Regions from separate parts of the Neptunomonas japonica JAMM 1380 genome, predicted to be linked through region 4. Evidence: predicted binding sites of a transcription regulator. Region 4 holds the regulator's gene; each other region holds the start of a gene.
What was found. Region 4 encodes sigma-54, which starts transcription at its own class of promoters, with help from an activator protein. Its sites were predicted from a motif close to TGGCACNNNNNTTGCTNT; they were not measured.
Positions count from the first base shown of each region.

Region 1: NEJAP_RS02850 (PEP-CTERM sorting domain-containing protein) is a predicted target of sigma-54. The motif match lies at 2,565-2,582, and genes of this name have one in related genera.
Region 2: glnA (glutamate--ammonia ligase) is a predicted target of sigma-54. The motif match lies at 2,950-2,967, and genes of this name have one in related genera.
Region 3: glnK (P-II family nitrogen regulator) is a predicted target of sigma-54. The motif match lies at 2,359-2,376, and genes of this name have one in related genera.

Region 1 covers NZ_AP014546.1:622,622-627,625, reverse strand. The annotation lists gene NEJAP_RS02860 (TatD family hydrolase) at 1-583, opposite strand, end outside; gene NEJAP_RS02855 (peptide chain release factor 3) at 620-2,206, opposite strand; gene NEJAP_RS02850 (PEP-CTERM sorting domain-containing protein) at 2,667-3,818, shown strand; gene NEJAP_RS02845 (hypothetical protein) at 3,899-4,324, shown strand; gene NEJAP_RS02840 (tetratricopeptide repeat protein) at 4,364-5,004, opposite strand, start outside.
Region 2 covers NZ_AP014546.1:3,660,580-3,665,583, reverse strand. The annotation lists gene pip (prolyl aminopeptidase) at 1-750, opposite strand, end outside; gene typA (translational GTPase TypA) at 868-2,685, opposite strand; gene glnA (glutamate--ammonia ligase) at 3,057-4,463, shown strand; gene glnL (nitrogen regulation protein NR(II)) at 4,726-5,004, shown strand, end outside.
Region 3 covers NZ_AP014546.1:248,134-253,137, forward strand. The annotation lists gene glnK (P-II family nitrogen regulator) at 128-466, opposite strand; gene NEJAP_RS01120 (ammonium transporter) at 629-1,903, opposite strand; gene glnK (P-II family nitrogen regulator) at 1,942-2,280, opposite strand; gene NEJAP_RS01130 (accessory factor UbiK family protein) at 2,628-2,900, shown strand; gene NEJAP_RS01135 (diguanylate cyclase domain-containing protein) at 2,977-4,548, shown strand; gene NEJAP_RS01140 (YifB family Mg chelatase-like AAA ATPase) at 4,584-5,004, shown strand, end outside.
Region 4 covers NZ_AP014546.1:3,062,313-3,067,316, forward strand. The annotation lists gene NEJAP_RS14325 (KpsF/GutQ family sugar-phosphate isomerase) at 1-111, shown strand, start outside; gene lptC (LPS export ABC transporter periplasmic protein LptC) at 306-842, shown strand; gene lptA (lipopolysaccharide transport periplasmic protein LptA) at 832-1,338, shown strand; gene lptB (LPS export ABC transporter ATP-binding protein) at 1,344-2,072, shown strand; gene NEJAP_RS14345 (RNA polymerase factor sigma-54) at 2,140-3,639, shown strand; gene hpf (ribosome hibernation promoting factor) at 3,683-3,979, shown strand; gene ptsN (PTS IIA-like nitrogen regulatory protein PtsN) at 3,992-4,450, shown strand; gene rapZ (RNase adapter RapZ) at 4,461-5,004, shown strand, end outside.

The DNA of each region.
Region 1 (5,004 bases), 1.7 Mb from region 4:
TTTTAGCCAAGTGCCTTATCTTATTAGCCCGAGGATAAGTCACGACCCCACCAAACCCCAATTTAAAACCCATTTGTATGTAGCGTGCAGCTTGAGCAGCCGATCCGCTAAACGCATGGACAATTCCGCCCTGCTCAAAACTTATTTCTCTAAGGGTTTTCAGCATAATGTCATGTGCTTTTCGTACATGTAATAGAACGGGTAATTGATACTCTTTAGCTATCTTTAATTGTGCTTTTAATAAAGAAATTTGAGCTACTGAATCATAACCATCAAGATAGAAATCTAAGCCAATTTCACCCACGGCACAAACAGGCTGAGACTCAATATATTCCGCTAATCTCTCTAAATCAGATAGTTGGTGCTCCTGCATAAAGCAGGGATGAAGCCCTAATGCGAAAGATACATGTGGGTAAAGGGAAGCCGTATCAATAACTCGTTGAAAGCCTTGATACGTAACAGCAGGTATTACGATATGCCTCACGCCAGCAGACTGTGCACTTTGCACAACCTGCTGGCGTATTGCATCAAATACAGGAAAATCCAAATGACAGTGACTATCAATAATTTGTAAGCCAGCCATCAAAACCCTCCTTAGTCTCTATTACTACAAAAAAGCTTAATGCTCTCGTGTTGCACGGAACTGTACATCAGGCCAACGTTCTTGAGTCAAGCTCAGGTTCACACGAGTTGGGGCTAGGTAAGTTAATAAACCACCACCATCTAATGCGAGATTTTCGTAACCTTTTTTACGTAAATCTTCGAGCATTTTATTGTCATTACACTCTACCCAACGGGCTGTTTGAACCGATATCGGTTCGTATTTACAATCGACTTTGTATTCATCTTTTAAGCGGAACATAACGACTTCAAACTGCAACTGACCAACAGCACCTAGAACTAGGTCATTGTTTTTAAGCGGTTGAAATAACTGCACAGCGCCCTCTTCAGCTAGCTGCTGCAGCCCCTTCTGTAGCTGTTTCGCTTTAAGTGGATCTAGTGGCCTAACACGCTGGAACATCTCAGGAGCAAAATGAGGTATACCGGTAAATTTTAAGATTTCGCCTTCGGTAAAGGTATCGCCAATTTGAATAGTACCGTGGTTATGCAAACCAATAATGTCACCTGACCAAGCTTCTTCTACGTTCTCACGGTCCCCCGCAAGAAATGTCACTGCATCAGCAATACGTACATCTTTGTTAATACGCGTATGCTTCATTTTCATACCACGGGTATAGCTACCTGAGCAGATGCGCATAAAAGCGATACGGTCACGATGCTTAGGGTCCATATTGGCTTGAATTTTGAAAATAAAGCCAGAAAACTTACGTTCATCAACAGCCACTTTTCGAGTAGTTGTTTCACGCGCAATCGGCGCAGGCGCCCACTCAACAAAATCATTCAACATCTCACGAACACCAAAGTTACCTAAGGCTGTCCCAAAGAAAACCGGTGTTTGTTTACCCGCTAAAAAAGCTTCTTGATCAAATTCGTGGCTAGCGCCTCGAACAAGCTCTATTTCATCAACAAAATCATCATAGTCATCGCCTAAAAGCTCGCGTGCTTCAACAGACTCTAGGCCATGAATCTTTGTATCATCCGACAATACTGCGCTTTGCCCAGCTTTGTACACATGAATAGTATCAGTATAAAGGTTGTATACACCTTTAAAAAATGTACTCATTCCAATTGGCCAGTTAATAGGGGCGGCCTGAATTTTCAATACTTCTTCAATTTCATCTAACAACTCAATTGGATCACGAATATCGCGGTCCATCTTGTTAACAAACGAGAAAATAGGCGTATCGCGCAGCCGACAAACATCCATCAACTTAATAGTGCGATCCTCAACACCCTTCGCACCATCTACAATCATCAAAGCACTATCTACCGCCGTAAGGGTACGGTAGGTATCTTCGGAGAAATCTTCATGGCCGGGTGTATCTAGAAGGTTTACAACACGATCATTCCAATGAAACTGCATCACAGAAGAGGTAATAGAGATTCCACGATCCTGCTCCATCGTCATCCAATCAGAAGTTGCATGACGATCACTTTTTTTACCTTTGACCGTACCAGCCTTTTGAATCAAGTTACCCAAGAGTAATAATTTTTCTGTAATGGTTGTTTTACCAGCATCCGGGTGAGAAATGATCGCAAAAGTCCTGCGCTTAAATACTTCTTGCGCAATAGCTGAATTAGACATGAGATAGAGTCTTCTGAGTTATGCATAGGTCAACAGCCTGAGACTAAAATTAGCCAGCAACTAACGTCAACCCGCATGCGTTAAATAGGATTACCGACTATTTTCGCCGATATAGGAAAGAGAAACAATCTAAGTAGAGTGCTTTCACATATAGATTGCTTGATCAGTAGTACTTCTCCAAATTCTGCAACTCAAGATCCTATCCTTAAAAACAGCCTCCTGATAATAAAAGCTCGCAAGAAACGTCTGCTTTGTGCGTCAGATAATTTTACAGCAAAAAGTAATATGCCTCCAAAAAGCAACACTTAAAATTATAATTGCTTATATTTACAAATGATTACATGCCATAACAAATTATTGGTACGCCATGTGCATGAACCTTTTTGCATAGTTTCGTTGGAATTTGTGATGCTGAAGGAACCTCCTTCAACACAAAATTCAGAAATGGCGGAGGTCCAGCATGAAAACTGCATTAAAAAAAATAATCATAGCAACAAGCATAGCAGGCTCACTCAGCATGGTTGCGGGAACTGCAGGCGCTTCCCATTTCCGTGGTGGTGCATTGATACCTAGTGTAGACGCAAACGGCTTATTGACGATTCAAGAAACCACTTTTTGGCGAAAGACCTTTGTTGCTCAGCTAGGTAACGTAAGTGTTACAGGGGTCGGAACAGCAACAGCAACCCCAACAGTCGTCGACCAGTCTGATAGCCGCTATGCGGTGGTAACAAGAACACATAGCATACAACTAACTTCGGCAGGCACATATGATATTGGTGGTGGTAGCTGCTGCCGCGTAAGCTCTTCAGGCTTAGGAAATTGGGCTGGATCAAGCTTTGACCTTGATTCTCGAATTGTCTGGGATGGTACAACAGCAACCACTCCTATCAACTTCACATTCTCGACCATCCAACCCGAAGTGAGCCGACTAGCAGGGAGTGATTACTCTCAAGGACTCAATGCGACCTCTCCTGATGGCTTAACATTAACCTACAATCAAGACTTAAATGTAAATATTAATAGCCAAGTTCCAGGATTTACCGTTGACCCTACGACAGGACTAATGACAATCGTGGGCGATGTTAACCGTGCTCAAATTACCGATCACACTGCGGCCCAAAACCCTGGTGCAGACGCAGCATTTAGCGGCAATATCATCGCTAGCAACGGCTCATTTGTTGAGTTTGACTGGATGTTTGATGGTGTCGATGCCGCCTCTAACCAAGCGCCGGTTGTTGCTGATGCTATAATAAATGCCTTAGTGGGCCCAGGACCTATATCTCATATCTTTACTGCCTTAGATGCGGAAGATGGCGCTTTACTGGCTGGGGCATCTTGGGATCCTAACCTCGTACTTGGTGCCGGTTTTATTCATGCATTACCAACATTTAATACTGCGACCCAAACATTTTCTTGGGACACTACTGGCTATGCGCCAGGTACTTATTTAATTCAAGCACGTGCATTTGATAGCCAAAATGTTGGTGATTTTGGGTTATTAACAGTAAACCTTAGCAACCCAACCAACCCGCCAACAGGTATCCCATTACCAGGAAGTATTTTCCTATTTGGTCTTGGTTTGGCTGCTCTTGGCTGGAAAAGAAAGCACTAACTAGTTAATTAGCTATACTTATTAAAGACCGCGTTAATTCGCGGTTTTTTAGTCTTTACAACTTACAAAGTGGTAACTCTATGGCTATTGAGAGTATTAAAAACGGTTTAATAAATTACAAAGCGCTTGCTGCAGCATTCTCACTATTATGCTCTTTTTCTACTCTATCATTAGCGTCAAGCGACACCACACAAAAAGCTAATAACCCCAGCTTTACTAGCATCACAAAACACGTAAAAGCAGGAGTGGTAGTAGAGGACTGTTTACTCGTAAAAAAAGGAAAGCGTATAAAGTACAAATTCACTTCAAACTCTCCGCTGAGCTTTAATTTTCATTATCATGATAAAGCTAAAGGAAAAACCATCTACCTATATGGACCACAACAAGTGTCGGGAAACTTCGCTGAGAACACCTATGAAGCACAAAAGACACAAATAATGTGCCTAATGTGGAAAAACAAAGGAAACACTAAAGCTAAATTAAAATACTCTCACTGGATGACTTAAAGTCTAAAGCAACTCTGTTTTAAGTAGCTTCCAGATTTATCAATTGAGCTCTGCCAGATGTTGATTAACTTGATTGATTAAAGGGTTAGACAAACCTTTCGACAGAGCCGATTTCAAATACACTACGGCTTCTTTCTTACGTCCCAACTCAATAAGCGTTAAGCCTGCATGGTAGTCTGATCGCCCAGAGTCAACAATCACTGCTGCCGACTCTTTAAAATATACAAGCGCATCTTGAAATTCACCTGAGCGATATAACGACCACCCCATCAAATCTTTAATGTAAGGGTCCTCAGGTAACACCTGATAAAGGATGCCTGCATACTGCGACGCCTCGTCCAGATCTGTATTAGCATCAAGCAAATTACTTGCAAGATTATCCATCGCTTGAAAGTAATCTCCCTTTAACTTTAGTGAGTCACGATACTGTTGGTTTGCCAACTCAATATCACCACGAGCCTGGTAAAGCGAGCCTAGCTCGTACTTCAACTGAGCACTCTTAGGGTTTGACTGCATACCTAGCTTAATAGCCTGAATAGCATCATCTAACTTGTTACGATTATAATTAAAACCTGCAAGTGCAACCCAGCCTTGTAAGTCTTGCGGCTCAGCACTCGTATATTCTTCCAAGTAGCGCTTCTCTAATACTGGGTCCCCTTTTTGTGCAGCCCATTTGGCAC
Region 2 (5,004 bases), 600 kb from region 4:
TCCGGCATTTTCGATAATTTGATTGCTTTCAATAAATGCTTGATTGATAAAATAGTGGGCTTCAATGCGAGCTATAGAAAGTGCGGTATGTGGGTCAGCAAAGTGATCAACAATATTGGGGTTAGGGTCTAATGTTGAGCAGCGACCTTCCCATACTGCCCAAGCTTTTGCTGCAGCCATTCTCTCAATTTCATTTTGCGATGTCAGGCGTTGGTAATAGGCTGACAGTAAGTTACCTTGTTCATTTTTCGGAATTAAACAAATGAAGTCTTGCCAGTAGTCAGGGAATATAGCGCTGGCACCTTGTTGGTAAAACCACTGTATATCTTGCTCTCTGGCTAAGAAAATGCCGCGCAATATCATACCAGACACCCTTTCAGGGTAGGCTTGGGCATAAAGAAGGCTTAGCGTAGAGCCCCAAGAACCACCAAAAAGAAGCCATGCGTCGATACTGAGCAGTTCGCGGATTTTCTCGATGTCATTAATAAGGTCTTGTGTGGTGTTGTTTTCTAGGCTGGCATGAGGTGTTGATTTGCCGCAACCACGTTGGTCAAATAATATTATTCGGTATTTTTCTGGACTAAAAAAGCGTCGTTGAGCACCGCTAGTAGCACCACCGGGGCCACCATGAATAAACAGCACGGGAATTCCTTCAGCATTACCGCTCTCTTCTACATATAAAGTGTGCTGAGAATCAACGTTAATTAAGTGCTCTTTATATGGATATATTTCAGGATAAAGCGTCCGCATGGTAAATCCTTAACTGATACGGGAAGTATGCTTAAAGTATAGAGTGGGAAGATGAGGAAAGGGAATCTATAGGCGTAAAAAAGGCGACTAAAGAGTCGCCTTTTTATTCTTGCTTGTTTATTTGCCCGTACGGGCAAAGCGCTTACGCTCGTTTTCTGTAAGGAACTTCTTACGTAAACGAATGTGGTTCGGCGTTACTTCAACTAGTTCATCATCTTCAATGAAATCTAGCGCCTGTTCTAGCGTGAAGCGAATTGGCGGCGTTAGCTGAATATTCTCATCAGTACCTGATGCACGTACGTTGGTTAGCTGCTTACCTTTAATTGGGTTAACTGCTAAGTCATTTGTACGGCTATGAATGCCTAGAATCATACCTTCGTATACTTCAACGTTAGGTGCGATACAAAGACGTCCGCGTGCCTGCAGGTTCCATAACGAATAACCAAGTGCTTTACCCGTTACCATAGTGATCAACACACCATTGGTACGCGAAGCAACTTCACCTGTTTTGACAGGGCCGTAATGGTCAAAGATAGAAGTCATGATGCCAGTACCTGATGTCATTGTCAGGAATTGGCTACGGAAGCCGATCAGACCGCGTGATGGAATTAGGAAAGTAAGGCGAATACGGCCAGTACCATCCACTTCCATATTGGTCATGTCGCCACCACGTTTACCTACTTCTTCGATGATGCTTCCCTGATGATCTTCTTCAACGTCAATCATAACGATTTCAAAAGGTTCATGGGTAACGCCATCAACTTCTCTTTGAACTACTTCGGGGCGAGAAACACCCAGCTCAAAGCCTTCGCGGCGCATGGTTTCAATCAATACAGAAAGGTGAAGCTCACCACGGCCAGATACACGGAATTTCTCAGGTGAGTCGCCTTCTACAACGCGTAGAGCAACGTTGTGAATTAACTCACGATCTAGACGCTCTTTGATGTTACGGCTGGTAACGAACTTGCCGTCTTTACCCGCAAAAGGAGAGTCGTTAACCTGGAATGTCATAGAAACCGTTGGCTCATCCACTGATAATGGAGGCAATGCTTCTACATTCTCAGGGTCGCACAAGGTATCAGAAATATTTAGTACATCCATACCTGTGACGCAAATGATATCGCCTGCGCGAGCTGTGTCCACGTCTATGCGTTCGAGGCCAAGATAGCCCATAATCTTTTGTACACGACCGCTACGTACTTTGCCGTCGGCACCAATGATTTTCACTTGTTGGTTTAGCTTAACCGAACCGCGTTTAACACGGCCAACACCAATAACACCCACATAGCTGTTGTAATCCAAAGCAGAAATCTGCATTTGGAATGGTCCATCAACGTCAACCTCAGGTGGTTTAACATGCTCAATGATTGCTTCAAAAAGCGGGGTCATGTCTTCAGCAAGGTTATCATGCTCAAGTCCTGCAATACCGTTTAGAGCTGATGCGTAAATGATTGGGAAATCAAGTTGCTCATCAGTAGCGCCTAACGAGTCAAACAAATCAAAGACTTTATCAACGGCACGGTCAGGATCAGCACCAGGACGGTCAACCTTGTTCACAACTACGATTGGACGCAAGCCCTGATCGAATGCTTTCTGTGTAACAAAGCGTGTTTGTGGCATAGGGCCATCAACAGCATCGACTAGCAGGCATACACAATCAACCATTGATAGTACGCGCTCAACTTCACCACCAAAATCCGCATGGCCCGGAGTGTCAACGATGTTGATATGGTAACCGTTCCACTCAATGGCTGTATTTTTTGCCAGAATGGTAATACCGCGCTCTTTCTCCTGGTCATTGGAGTCCATAATGCGCTCGGTGCCCTCATCTCGGCGGCCCAGGGTGCCAGATTGCGATAATAGTTTGTCAACCAGTGTGGTTTTACCATGGTCAACGTGCGCAATGATGGCGATATTTCTCAGCTTCTCGATCACGTGGAAGTACCTGTAGAGATTTTCATAAAGGCCGCATTATACACGCAATAGCAACGTTGATCCTGATTAATAGTTATGTTTGTACGTCTTTTTTCCACAAGAAGTTTGTTTTAGGTTGGAGTATGATATTAGCGGCTATATAAAGCGGTATATGTAACACGGTTTATGCACTGTTATGGTGCGATGTTTTGTTTTTCGGGTTATTTTGGTGCGTTTTATTGGGTTTGAAGGTGGCTGGTGTAATAAAATCAAGCACATATGTGCTGGCACACTAGTTGCTTATTGAAATATTAAGCCGGCTTAGGCCGATATGTTTTTCAGGACCGTGTTTTTTAGCGTGTCTGACAAAATTTTGATGTGGAGAGAGCCAAATGTCAGAGAAGACTCTGAAGTTAATCGAAGAAAATGATGTTAAGTGGGTTGATATGCGATTCACTGACACTAAAGGTAAAGAGCAGCACGTTACTATTCCTGTTCACCAGATGGGTGATGACTTCTTTGAAGAAGGGAAAATGTTTGACGGTTCTTCTATCGAAGGTTGGAAGGGTATTAATGAATCTGACATGATTCTTCAGCCAGATGATAGTGCATCTATCTTGGACCCGTTTTCTGAAGAGTCTACTGTTATTGTCCGTTGTGATATCGTTGAGCCGGTAACGGGTCAGGGTTATGAGCGTGATCCTCGTTCTGTTGCTCGCCGTGCTGAAGAGTATCTAAAGTCTACCGGTATCGCTGATACAGCAATGTTTGGCCCTGAGCCTGAGTTCTTCGTATTTGATGAAGTTCATTTCCATAATGAAATGAGTGGTTGTGGTTACACTATTACTTCTGAAGAAGCTGCATGGTCTACGAACAACAAGTATGAAGGTGGTAATACAGGTCACCGTCCACGTGTTAAGGGTGGTTACTTCCCTGTTCCTCCTGTTGATTCTCTACATGACCTACGTGCAAACATGTGTAATGCAATGACGGCTATGGGATTGGATGTTGAAGTTCATCACCATGAAGTAGCGACGGCTGGTCAGTGTGAAATTGGTGTTGGTGCTAACACGCTAGTAAATAAAGCAGATGAAGTCCAGGTTTTAAAATACTGCGTACATAATGTTGCTCATGCGTATGGTAAAACGGCGACTTTCATGCCTAAGCCAATTGTTGGTGATAACGGTTCTGGTATGCATGTTCATCAGTCTTTGTCTAAAGATGGTGTAAACATCTTTGCTGGTGACGCTTATGCAGGTATGAGTGAGACCGCTTTGTTCTACATCGGTGGTATCATTAAGCACGCTAAAGCGCTTTGTGCACTGACTAATCCAGGTACGAACTCTTATAAGCGCTTGGTTCCTCATTTTGAAGCGCCTGTAATGCTGGCTTATTCGGCTCGTAACCGTTCGGCTTCTATCCGTATTCCTTATGTGACTACTGCTAAAGCACGTCGTATCGAAACTCGTTTTCCTGATCCAATTGCTAACCCATACTTGTGCTTCGCAGCACTGATGATGGCTGGTCTTGACGGTATTCAGAACAAGATTCATCCTGGCGATGCTGCAGATAAAGATCTGTATGACCTTCCTCCAGAAGAAGCAGCAGAGATTCCACAAGTTTGTGGTTCTTTAGCTGAAGCATTGGCTGAGCTAGATGCTGACCGTGAATTCCTGACACGCGGCAACGTATTTACTGATGATATGCTTGATGCATACATTGAAGTGAAGCAGGCAGAAGTAGATAAAGTAAACCAGACAACTCACCCTGTAGAGTATGACTTGTACTACTCTTGCTAATTGAGATTGTTTAAAGAAACCTCCTTCGGGAGGTTTTTTTTTGCCTGGTATTTACTGTAATGAGTAAGAATAACGCACTAATAAAGTAGTGGTGCACTATATTGGTGCGTTTGGAAGTGGTGCTATAGTGGTATACGCATAACTAGTCTTTGCTTGTATCTCTTTAGGCGTGTTGTTAGCGCTTTCTGGTTATAAAAGAATATTTTTATAAGTTGGCGCTTATTTTGCATTGTGCTTAACAACGTATTAGGTGGTCGCGCGGATGTTTCGAAAACAAACACATAAGCAAACTTTAGAAAACCTATCTACCAGTGTGATTCTGTTGGATGAGAAGCTGTGTATCGATTATATGAACCCTGCTGCAGAAATGCTGCTGGAAGCGACAGCCAAGCGTTTGAGAAATTACGGTGTTGAGCAGTGGCTTACTAATGATTCTGATGAGCTGGCAGTACTAAAGAAATCAATCCACTCTGGCCACCCATACACGCGTCGTGAAGCAAAACTTCTTACGATGAGTGGTCATGAGCTCACAGTTGATTAC
Region 3 (5,004 bases), 1.3 Mb from region 4:
GATAGTATAGGGTTAACTCTTATTGATACGCTGATTCATGTCAATGAAAGTGTCTCTATTCCCCTACTTTTCTGAGGGCATTAAAAAAGCACCTAATAAGGTGCTTTAATATTTTACGCAAAAGATCTTACAAAGCGTCAGGACCACTTTCACCTGTACGAATACGAATGACTTGCTCTAGAGGCATTACAAAGATTTTGCCATCACCAATCTTGCCGGTGTTTGCTGTTTTACTAATGGCTTCGATGACTTGGTCAAGCATATCCTCATCGATAGCGACTTCGATTTTTACTTTAGGTAAAAAGTCGACAACGTATTCTGCACCGCGATAGAGTTCGGTATGGCCTTTCTGGCGGCCAAAACCTTTTACTTCAGTAACCGTTACGCCTTGAATACCAATATCAGACAATGCTTCACGTACGTCGTCTAATTTAAAGGGCTTGATTACTGCGCTAACAAGTTTCATAGATGTCTCCTTTTAGTGTCGATTATCGTTACCGACTGTCGAGCATACTTAAATAAGCTGGCGCCAGTATACCCACATTTATTAAGTTACGCATTGTCTGGCTGTAAAACAGAAAGGGTGCCGAAGCACCCTTTTTAGCGAAGTTTTATGGGTGTTACTCTGCTATTTACCTGCTGACTTGAACTCAGGATAAGCTTCCATACCACATTCAGCGATATCCGCGCCCTCGTACTCTTCCTCTTCGCTAATGCGAATGCCCATAGCAGCTTTCAGGATAGACCAGACAACCAAACTAGCGATAAACACCCAAGCAAAGATAGATATAATGCCAAGTAGTTGTGCTCCAAAGGTTGCATCTGCATTGTTCAAAGGTACGGCTAGCAGTCCCCAGATGCCCACAACACCGTGTACAGAGATTGCACCGACAGGGTCATCAATGCGCATTTTATCGAGCGTTAATATTGAAAAGACGACGATGACCCCGCCGACAGCGCCGATTACCGTAGAGCTCAGTGCAGTAGGGGATAAGGGATCAGCAGTAATAGCGACTAGTCCAGCAAGTGCACCATTGAGTGCCATAGTTAAATCAGCTTTTTTGAATAACAAGCGGGCAACAATAAGAGCCGCAATACAGCCACCGGCTGCTGCCGCATTGGTGTTAATAAACACTTGAGCAACGGCGTTAGCGTCTTCAACATTTGATAATTTTAGCTGTGATCCACCGTTAAAACCAAACCAGCCCATCCAAAGGATAAATGTACCTAGTGTTGCCAGCGGTAGGTTTGCACCAGGGATCGCATTAATAGACCCATTTTTACCGTATTTCCCTTTACGAGCACCAAGCATGAGCACTCCAGCTAGTGCAGCAGAAGCACCTGCCATGTGGACAATACCTGAACCTGCAAAGTCAGAGAAACCCGCTTCACTGAGGAAACCGCCACCCCATGTCCAGTAACCTTCAACTGGATAGATGAAGCCTGTCATGACGACTGCAAAAGCTAAAAATGCCCAAAGTTTCATACGTTCAGCGACGGCACCGGAGACAATAGACATTGCCGTTGCTACAAACACGACTTGGAAAAAGAAGTCTGAACGTGAAGAGTAATAGGGAGCATCGTCACCGCCAGCAAGAACTGCATCAACGCCGTTCTCGTCACCAATCAAAGCGCCAATGTTTGGCAATATACCGCCAGCATCTGAGCTATACATGATGAAGTAACCACAGAGTAAGTACATGGTGCAGGCAATAGCGTACAGCGAAATGTTCTTGGTCAAAATTTCAGTGGTATTTTTTGCGCGCACTAAGCCTGCTTCTAACATGGCGAAGCCAGCCGCCATCCACATAACTAAAGCACCACATATTAAGAAGTAGAAAGTATCTACTGCATATTTTAGCTGGGCTAGATCACCCGCTGTTGTATTTAATAATTCTTCCATCACATCTGCCCTCCGTCAGGCTCGAGACTTAATTCGGTTTACAGTGCGTCGTTACCTGACTCACCCGTACGAATTCGCACGACTTGTTCTAATGGCATGACAAAAATTTTACCGTCACCAATTTTTCCGGTTTGTGCTGCTTGACTGATGGTATCGACTACCTGATCGGCCATTTCATCTGAGATAGCGGCATCAATGCGTACTTTAGGTAAGAAATCGACAACATATTCAGCACCGCGATACAGTTCGGTATGACCTTTCTGGCGGCCAAAACCTTTAACTTCGGTGACGGTGATACCCTGTACACCGATCTCGGAAAGTGCTTCGCGTACATCATCCAATTTAAATGGCTTGATAATCGCCGAAATTAGTTTCATGGGGTGTCTCCCTATAGTTAGCTATATGTTCATTGGCATTATTTTGGTGCCGATGATTATTAGTAAGTTATCTTCCCTATAGCGAAACTTGTGCCTTGTTTTTATAAATCTTTTAAAAACAATTAGTTGAGTGTTATTTGGTTTGTTTTTTAATGATATTTTTGCTTTTCAGACAAAAATTAAGAAGTTAACGTGCTCATTTGTTGTGCGCGCACTTCTTTGGTGCATGGCCTTGAAAGGCGAATGAGGTGAAAAGTATAAACGCAGCAATAGAAGGAAAAGGTTTCAGCCGCTATAGTGGAAGCCGAAACGAGTTTTAAATTTGCTAGTAAGTAGGATTAGTTAAGATGAATGAAAAAATTATAGAAGGCTTGTCAGCGCAGTTCTCACAGATGATGAACACATTCAATGGTGGCGCAGACCTTCCTGGCCAGCAGCAAGTAAAAGTATTTTTGCAATCTGCGCTTAGTAAAATGGACTTGGTTACGCGTGATGAATTTGATGCACAAGCGATTGTTTTAGGGCGGACGCGAGAAAAAGTTGAACAGTTAGAAACAGTTCTAGCTGACATTGAGAGTCGTCTTGACGCTCAGGAAAGCACAGCTGAAAAAACAGACTAATCTTAAACTATGTGCCCCATATAGGCTTGATGAAAGTGCACAGTGTAAATAAGGTTTTCATTCAAAGGGACAAATAATGAGATGTAACCTAGCTTGGATAGATACAGCAGGCCATTATATTTATAGCACACCTGAATTTGCTGCTTTGTGCGAGCAGTCAGTCGCTTCTATAGCGGGGCAAAGTTTACAAACGTTACATTTATCTTCAAGCGCTGCCAAGCTGCAAGCGCTTTGCGTAAGCGCTTGTGAGTCTGGTATGGCCGAAGCTGTATTGGCATTGTTTGACTCGCATACCTTGTATGATTGTCGTCTGATGTGGATTGAAGCCTCACAGCATTTTGTCTTGAATGCTGAGCGTGCAATAAAACAGCCATTACTTTACGAGCAGCTTATTAAAGCAACTAACGATTCCCCCGTCCCTCTATTTAAAGTGGCGTTAAATGCTCAAATTAGCAATGCTAATAAAGCTGGCAAGCAAGTAGCTTTGTTGAAGCTAGGTTTGGAAAAATTTCAATGGATTCAGGACTCTTTAGGGCAAACGGCCAGTGAAACAGTCATTGAAGAGTTAGCAAGTCGTCTACTTACGACCCTACGAGAGGGTGATATTCTTTTTCGTGCAAATGATGATGCCTTTATCATTCAATTATCGAATATAGATAAAGCCGAAGCTGCTGTGAGTGTGGCACATCGCCTTATCGAACAGTTGTCATATGGGATTCGTATAGATCAGCGAGAAATTCATTTAAGTGCGTCTGTCGGTGTTGCCTTAGCTCCTCTGCAGGCAAATGATGCTGGTGAGCTGCTGGGAGCTGCAAGCCAAGCACTAAAAGCGTTATCGCGCTCTGGAACCAGTGGTGTGCGTTTGTATGACCCTCTTCGTCAACGTAAAGCACTGAACCTTAAAGACTTAGCACAGCTGATTAAGCCTGATTATCAAAGCATAGAGTTGGGGTACCGTCCTGTTTATGGTGTACGTAGCCACCGTATTGAAGGTGCGCAATTAGTACCTTTATTGCAAGGTGTTCCTTGCGTTGGTTCTGAGGAACATGTGCTAACACAGATGCTAGAAGGTGATAGTGGTTGGCATACCTATTTGAGTTGGATATTTAATCAGCTTGAGGCGCCTTTGCAGCAGCTATCACAACAGAAAAGCTTCCAAGGCGTTATTGTACGAATTCCGCCTGATGTACTTGAATTACCTTCCTTCATGGAGTTCATGACTACTCGTCTGACCTTATCTGAAGGGATACGTAAAAAGGTGCTGTTGGAAATAGACGCAATTGAAACACGCGACCATGAAGGTGTGCTGTTTGATTTAGAAGCGCTAGGTTTTTCTATTGTGTTGAGTGGTTTGAGTGATTACTTACCGCCTATACAACAGTTAAAAGAGCTCGAGCCGCAGCTGTTAATGCTAGATGCTTCTCTTGTACAGTCTATGGAAGCTGATGTTAAGAGCCGTCGAACGTTAGAAAAACTAGCGGATATCGCTGCTGATCTTGATATCGCATTAGCGGCTGGTGGTGTGCAATCTGCTGGCCAGCGTATGCAATTGTCTCATCAAGGTGTTGGCTATATGCAAGGCGAATACTTTGGTAGCTTATTAAGTGTTGAGTTGTTATTTGAGCAGTTAGTGTTGGAAAAAATTTAGTTATATCGTGTGTTTTTGTATCCAAGGAAGGATCTATGTCACTTGCAATAGTTCATACCCGCGCTCAGTTAGGTGTGGCAGCACCCTCTGTCACTGTTGAAATTCACCTATCGGCTGGTTTACCTGCGCTTATGCTAGTAGGCCTTCCAGAAGCGGCGGTGCGTGAAAGTAAAGAGAGGGTACGCAGTGCTATTATCAATTCTGGATTCGAATTCCCACAGCGCCGTATCACTATTAACCTAGCACCTGCTGATCTTCCGAAAGAAGGTGGGCGCTATGATCTAGCGATAGCCGTGGGTATCTTGGTTGCTTCAGGCCAACTTCCTGATAAATCACTTGAAAGTGTGGAGTTGCTGGGGGAGTTGGCGCTTTCTGGAGAACTCCGAAGTATCACGGGGGTTTTACCCGCGGCTCTGGCTTGTAAAAAGCAATGTCGTGCATTGTGGATACCCACAA
Region 4 (5,004 bases):
TTAAAAATCATGCAGGACAAAAAAATCAACGCATTAATCATATGCGATGACAAGAATCGCCCAACCGGCGCATTAAATATGCACGACATGCTTAAAGCAGGGGTTATTTAATGCAAAAAAATGAAGAGCCCTACACTAAAAGCATCAATTGAAATTCAGGAAGCGACTGCCCACTCTACTTCAATGACGGCTTGCGTGGCTCGTGAATTTTGCAAAACAACTCTTGAGGCTAAAAGCCAATTAGAGTGTGCTTATGAGAGGTTCTTGTAAGCATGTTACTGACGCGCAGCAAAACCAGGATATTTTTGGCAATATTGCTGCTGTTCCCTCTCTTTCTTTATTGGATTATTAGCTCCGATTCGAATATAGAAGACGCCTCTGAAGCGGAAATAATCAGTGGCGTTGATTACTTTATGAAATCCGCTTCAAGTAAAGAATTCAATAAAGATGGAGAGCTTCTACGTACGCTTAAGGCAAACGAGCTTAACCACTTCCCAAGAGCAAAACGCACTACACTCAAACAACCCCACATTACTTTAATGGCTGAGAATAGCCCTCGCTTAACTAGCGAAAGCCTTTCAGGCATTGCTTATGATAATATCGATCGCTTCGACCTTGTTGAACAAGTTATCGTCACGCATAATCCAACAAGCCCGATACCAAGTGTGTTAAGAACATCAAGCCTGAGTCTCTACCAAGCTCAAGGAACGGCAAAGACTAACGCGCCCGTGGAGATCACCCAGCAATCCAATATCACAACAGCTACGGGCATGATTATTAACTATAAAATGAATACATCGGAACTACTTTCTGATGTAAAAGGCACTTTCCATGCTAAATAACAGATCATTAATACAGCTCTTTCTGCTTATAAGTGCATTGTTCAGCTCATTTTGCTTTGCGCTCCCGACTGATCGAAAGCAGCCTATTCATATAAGTGCAGACAGTGCTCGCATTGACGACAACACAGGTACAACAACATACAAAGGCAATGTCCTGATGACCCAAGGCAGCATGGAGATTCGAGCAGCCAAGGTCGACCTATATCGAAAAAAGGATGATATTAACCTAATCATCGCCACGGGAAGCCCTGCCAACTTTCGCCAAAGGCCCTCAAAAGATCAGCCGATTACTAACGCATTTGGCGAAAAATTAGAATATAAAATTGCTGAACAAACCGTCACTATAACGGGCCAAGCACGCGTAGAACAAGATAGAGACACATTTAGCGGCGAGCGTATCGTTTACCAAATGAAAAAAGCCATCGTCAACGCATATAGTGGATCTGGGTCCTCGGGACAACGCGTTAAAATGATTATTCAGCCTAAGGCCAATTAGTACAGATGAACACTCTTCTTCAGGCTTTACATCTAGCAAAATCATACAAAAAGAGACAGGTAGTTCGCGATGTCTCCCTGGAAGTTAACAGCGGTGAAATCGTTGGACTTCTAGGTCCAAACGGTGCGGGAAAAACCACCTGTTTTTATATGATTGTGGGGTTAGTTAATACCGACAAAGGCGCTATACGTATCAATAGCGATGACGTCACACAACTACCGATGCATGAACGCGCCCGAAAAGGAATAGGCTACCTCCCACAGGAAGCATCCATTTTCCGCAAACTTAGCGTACAAGATAACCTGCTCGGCATACTAGAGATGCGAAAAGAACTCTCGACAGCGCAGCGTAACGAGAAGCTAGAAAGCCTCCTAAGCGAATTCCACATCACACACTTACGCGACAGCTTAGGCATGAGCCTATCTGGCGGCGAACGCCGGCGTGTAGAAATAGCCCGAGCGTTGGCCTCCGAACCTACCTTTATTCTATTAGACGAACCATTTGCCGGCGTTGATCCCATCTCTGTAAATGACATAAAACACACTATAAAACACCTACAATCCAAAGGTATTGGTATTTTAATTACTGACCATAATGTGAGAGAAACACTCGATATTTGTGAAAAAGCCTATATTGTTAGTGAAGGCGTTATTCTTGCTCAAGGAACACCAGAAGAGATACTTTCAAATGAACAAGTAAAAGCAGCCTACTTAGGACATACATTTACACTTTGAACATCACATTGTAAATTTCACATTCTAAGTTATATGAACTGCCCTATTGGAGTAACCTTGTAGTTATATGAAGCAATCATTGCAACTCAAAATGGGTCAGCACCTGACAATGACCCCTCAACTACAACAAGCTATTCGTTTGTTGCAGCTGTCGACACTCGACCTCCAACATGAAATACAGGAGGCACTGGACAGTAACCCGATGCTCGAAACGAGTGATGATTTCGATGAAACGCATCAACCCGAAGTACAGCAAGAAATAACCACTCCAAGTGAAGATAACAACCTCGCCCAATCCAGCACATCAAGCAACGAGAGCATAGAGAACTCAGCTGAAGATCAGTGGAGCGACAACATTCCCTCTGAACTCAGCACAGACTCCTCTTGGGAAGACACGTATCAAACAGGAACAAGCAGTAGCCAGCGAGATGATGATTCTTTTTTTGAATCTAACGACACGGCAGAAGAAACACTGCAAGACCACCTTAACTGGCAGTTAAATTTAACGCCAATGAGCCCGGCAGACCGCTTAATTGCTGAAGCAATTATTGACGGCATCGATAACGAAGGGTATTTGCGCTCCTCTACAGAAGAAATTCTTGAACACTTTAAAGAGAGCGAACCTACATTATTTGCCGAGTCTGAACTCGATGAAGTAGACGCAGTATTACACAGGATTCAACAGTTTGACCCTCCAGGCGTTGCCTCTCGTGATTTGGGTGAGTGCTTAAGCATTCAGTTGCGCCAATTACCACCAGACACGCCGCTGCTTCAACAAGCGCTTACATTATGCAAACAATACATACACTTGTTAGGAACACGGGATTATAAGCAGCTACTACGAAAACTGCGATTAAAAGAGCCTCAACTACAAGCTATTATTCTCTTAATACAATCACTAAACCCCTATCCCGGTTCTCATATTTCTAGCTCAAAAGCTGAATACGTTACCCCCGATGTATATGTAGAGAAATTCCAAGGGGTTTGGACGGTACGACTAAATCAAGACGCATCTCCCAACCTAAAAATTAACACGAGTTATGCCGACCTCATTCGTCGAGCTGACAGCAGCGCTGATAACACCTATCTTAAAAACCACTTACAAGAAGCTCGCTGGTTTATAAAAAGCCTACAAAGCCGTAATGAGACTCTACTAAAAGTATCTAGTCAGATTATTGAGCGCCAATCAGCGTTCTTGGAGCATGGTGATGAAGCCATGAAGCCAATGGTGTTACATGACATTGCAGAAGCAGTAGAAATGCATGAATCGACTATTTCTCGTGTTACCACACAAAAATATATGCACACTCCGCGCGGAATTTTTGAGTTAAAATATTTTTTTTCTAGTCATGTAAGCACCAATGACGGTGGCGCTGCGTCCTCTACAGCTATTCGCGCCGTCATTAAAAAAATGATTTCTGCTGAAAATACTGCAAAGCCGTTGAGTGATAACAAAATTGCCCAACTGTTAGACCAAGAAGGAATTAAAGTTGCAAGAAGGACTGTTGCAAAATACCGAGAAGCAATGGGCATTGCTCCTTCTAATGAAAGGAAGTGTCTGGTTTAATATTAAGTTATAACGACATGCGTCGTTTTAAAAGGAGATACCTATGCAAATCAATATTACAGGTCATCATGTAGAGCTTACTGAACCGCTTTCTGAGTATGTACATACTAAATTTGAGAAGCTTGAACGACATTTCGATAACATTACTAATGTACAAGTTACACTAAGCATAGACAAACAACGTCAAAAAGCTGAAGCGGATATGCACATCGCCGGCGGTGAAATTTTTGCCACAAGCGAACAAGATGATATGTATGCTGCTATTGATGGATTGATCGATAAACTAGATCGTCAGGTCATCAAACATAAAGAAAAACTAAAAGCCATAAGTAACTTTTAAAACTGAAATCACATGCCCATTCTGTCACTATTATCACCAGAGCGAGTTCTTCAAAATATTGAAGGAGGAAGCAAAAAACGTATCATTGAGCTTGTCAGTAAAATCATTGCTGAATCAAACAGTGATCTCTCAGCAGAAGCAGTATTTAGCGGCCTCATCGGCAGAGAACGCTTGGGCAGTACGGGCATAGGTGAAGGTGTGGCCATTCCACACTGTCGCCTTGCCAACGTCCAAACGGCCACTGGCGCACTTATATACTTATCCAAGCCCATTGATTTTGATGCGATCGATAATCGTCCTGTCGATTTATTATTTTTTCTATTAGTTCCCGAAGAAGCATGTGACGACCACTTAAGCACGCTCGGAAAGCTGGCCGAAGTATTCAGTCAGGAGGAGTTCCGGGACACATTAAGAAATACACATTCAAATGAGCAACTTTTAGACGTTGCTACTCAACTGTTTCGCATTTAGAGATGGATCTATGAAATTAGTGATCATTAGTGGGCGATCAGGCTCAGGAAAAAGTACAGCTCTACAAGCCCTCGAAGATGTTGGCTTCTATTGTATTGATAACCTTCCGGCCAAATTACTGCCAAACTTAATTGATCATATGTTAGAGGATGACGCACAGCTCAACCGTATTGCCGTGTGCATAGATGCTCGCAACCTATCAAGCAATCTCGAGAAATTGCCGAGCATCTGGCGAGATTTTAAAAAGCACCCTAAAATCACAGTTGAACTACTTTATGTTGATGCCTCTCACGACACACTATTAAAAAGATACAGCTCAACAAGACGACGCCACCCGATGGCAGAGTTAGTCAGTAACCTTCCTGACTCTATTGACTATGAACGCACATTATTAGAACCGATTGCTGATCTTGCTGATCTGCGAATAGACACAACACTACTATCTATTTACGAACTACGTGACATCATAAAACTCAGAATTTCTGAACGTAAAGAGCAGTCACTTTCTTTACAGTTTGAATCATTTGGTTTTAAACATGGCGTCCCTATGGATG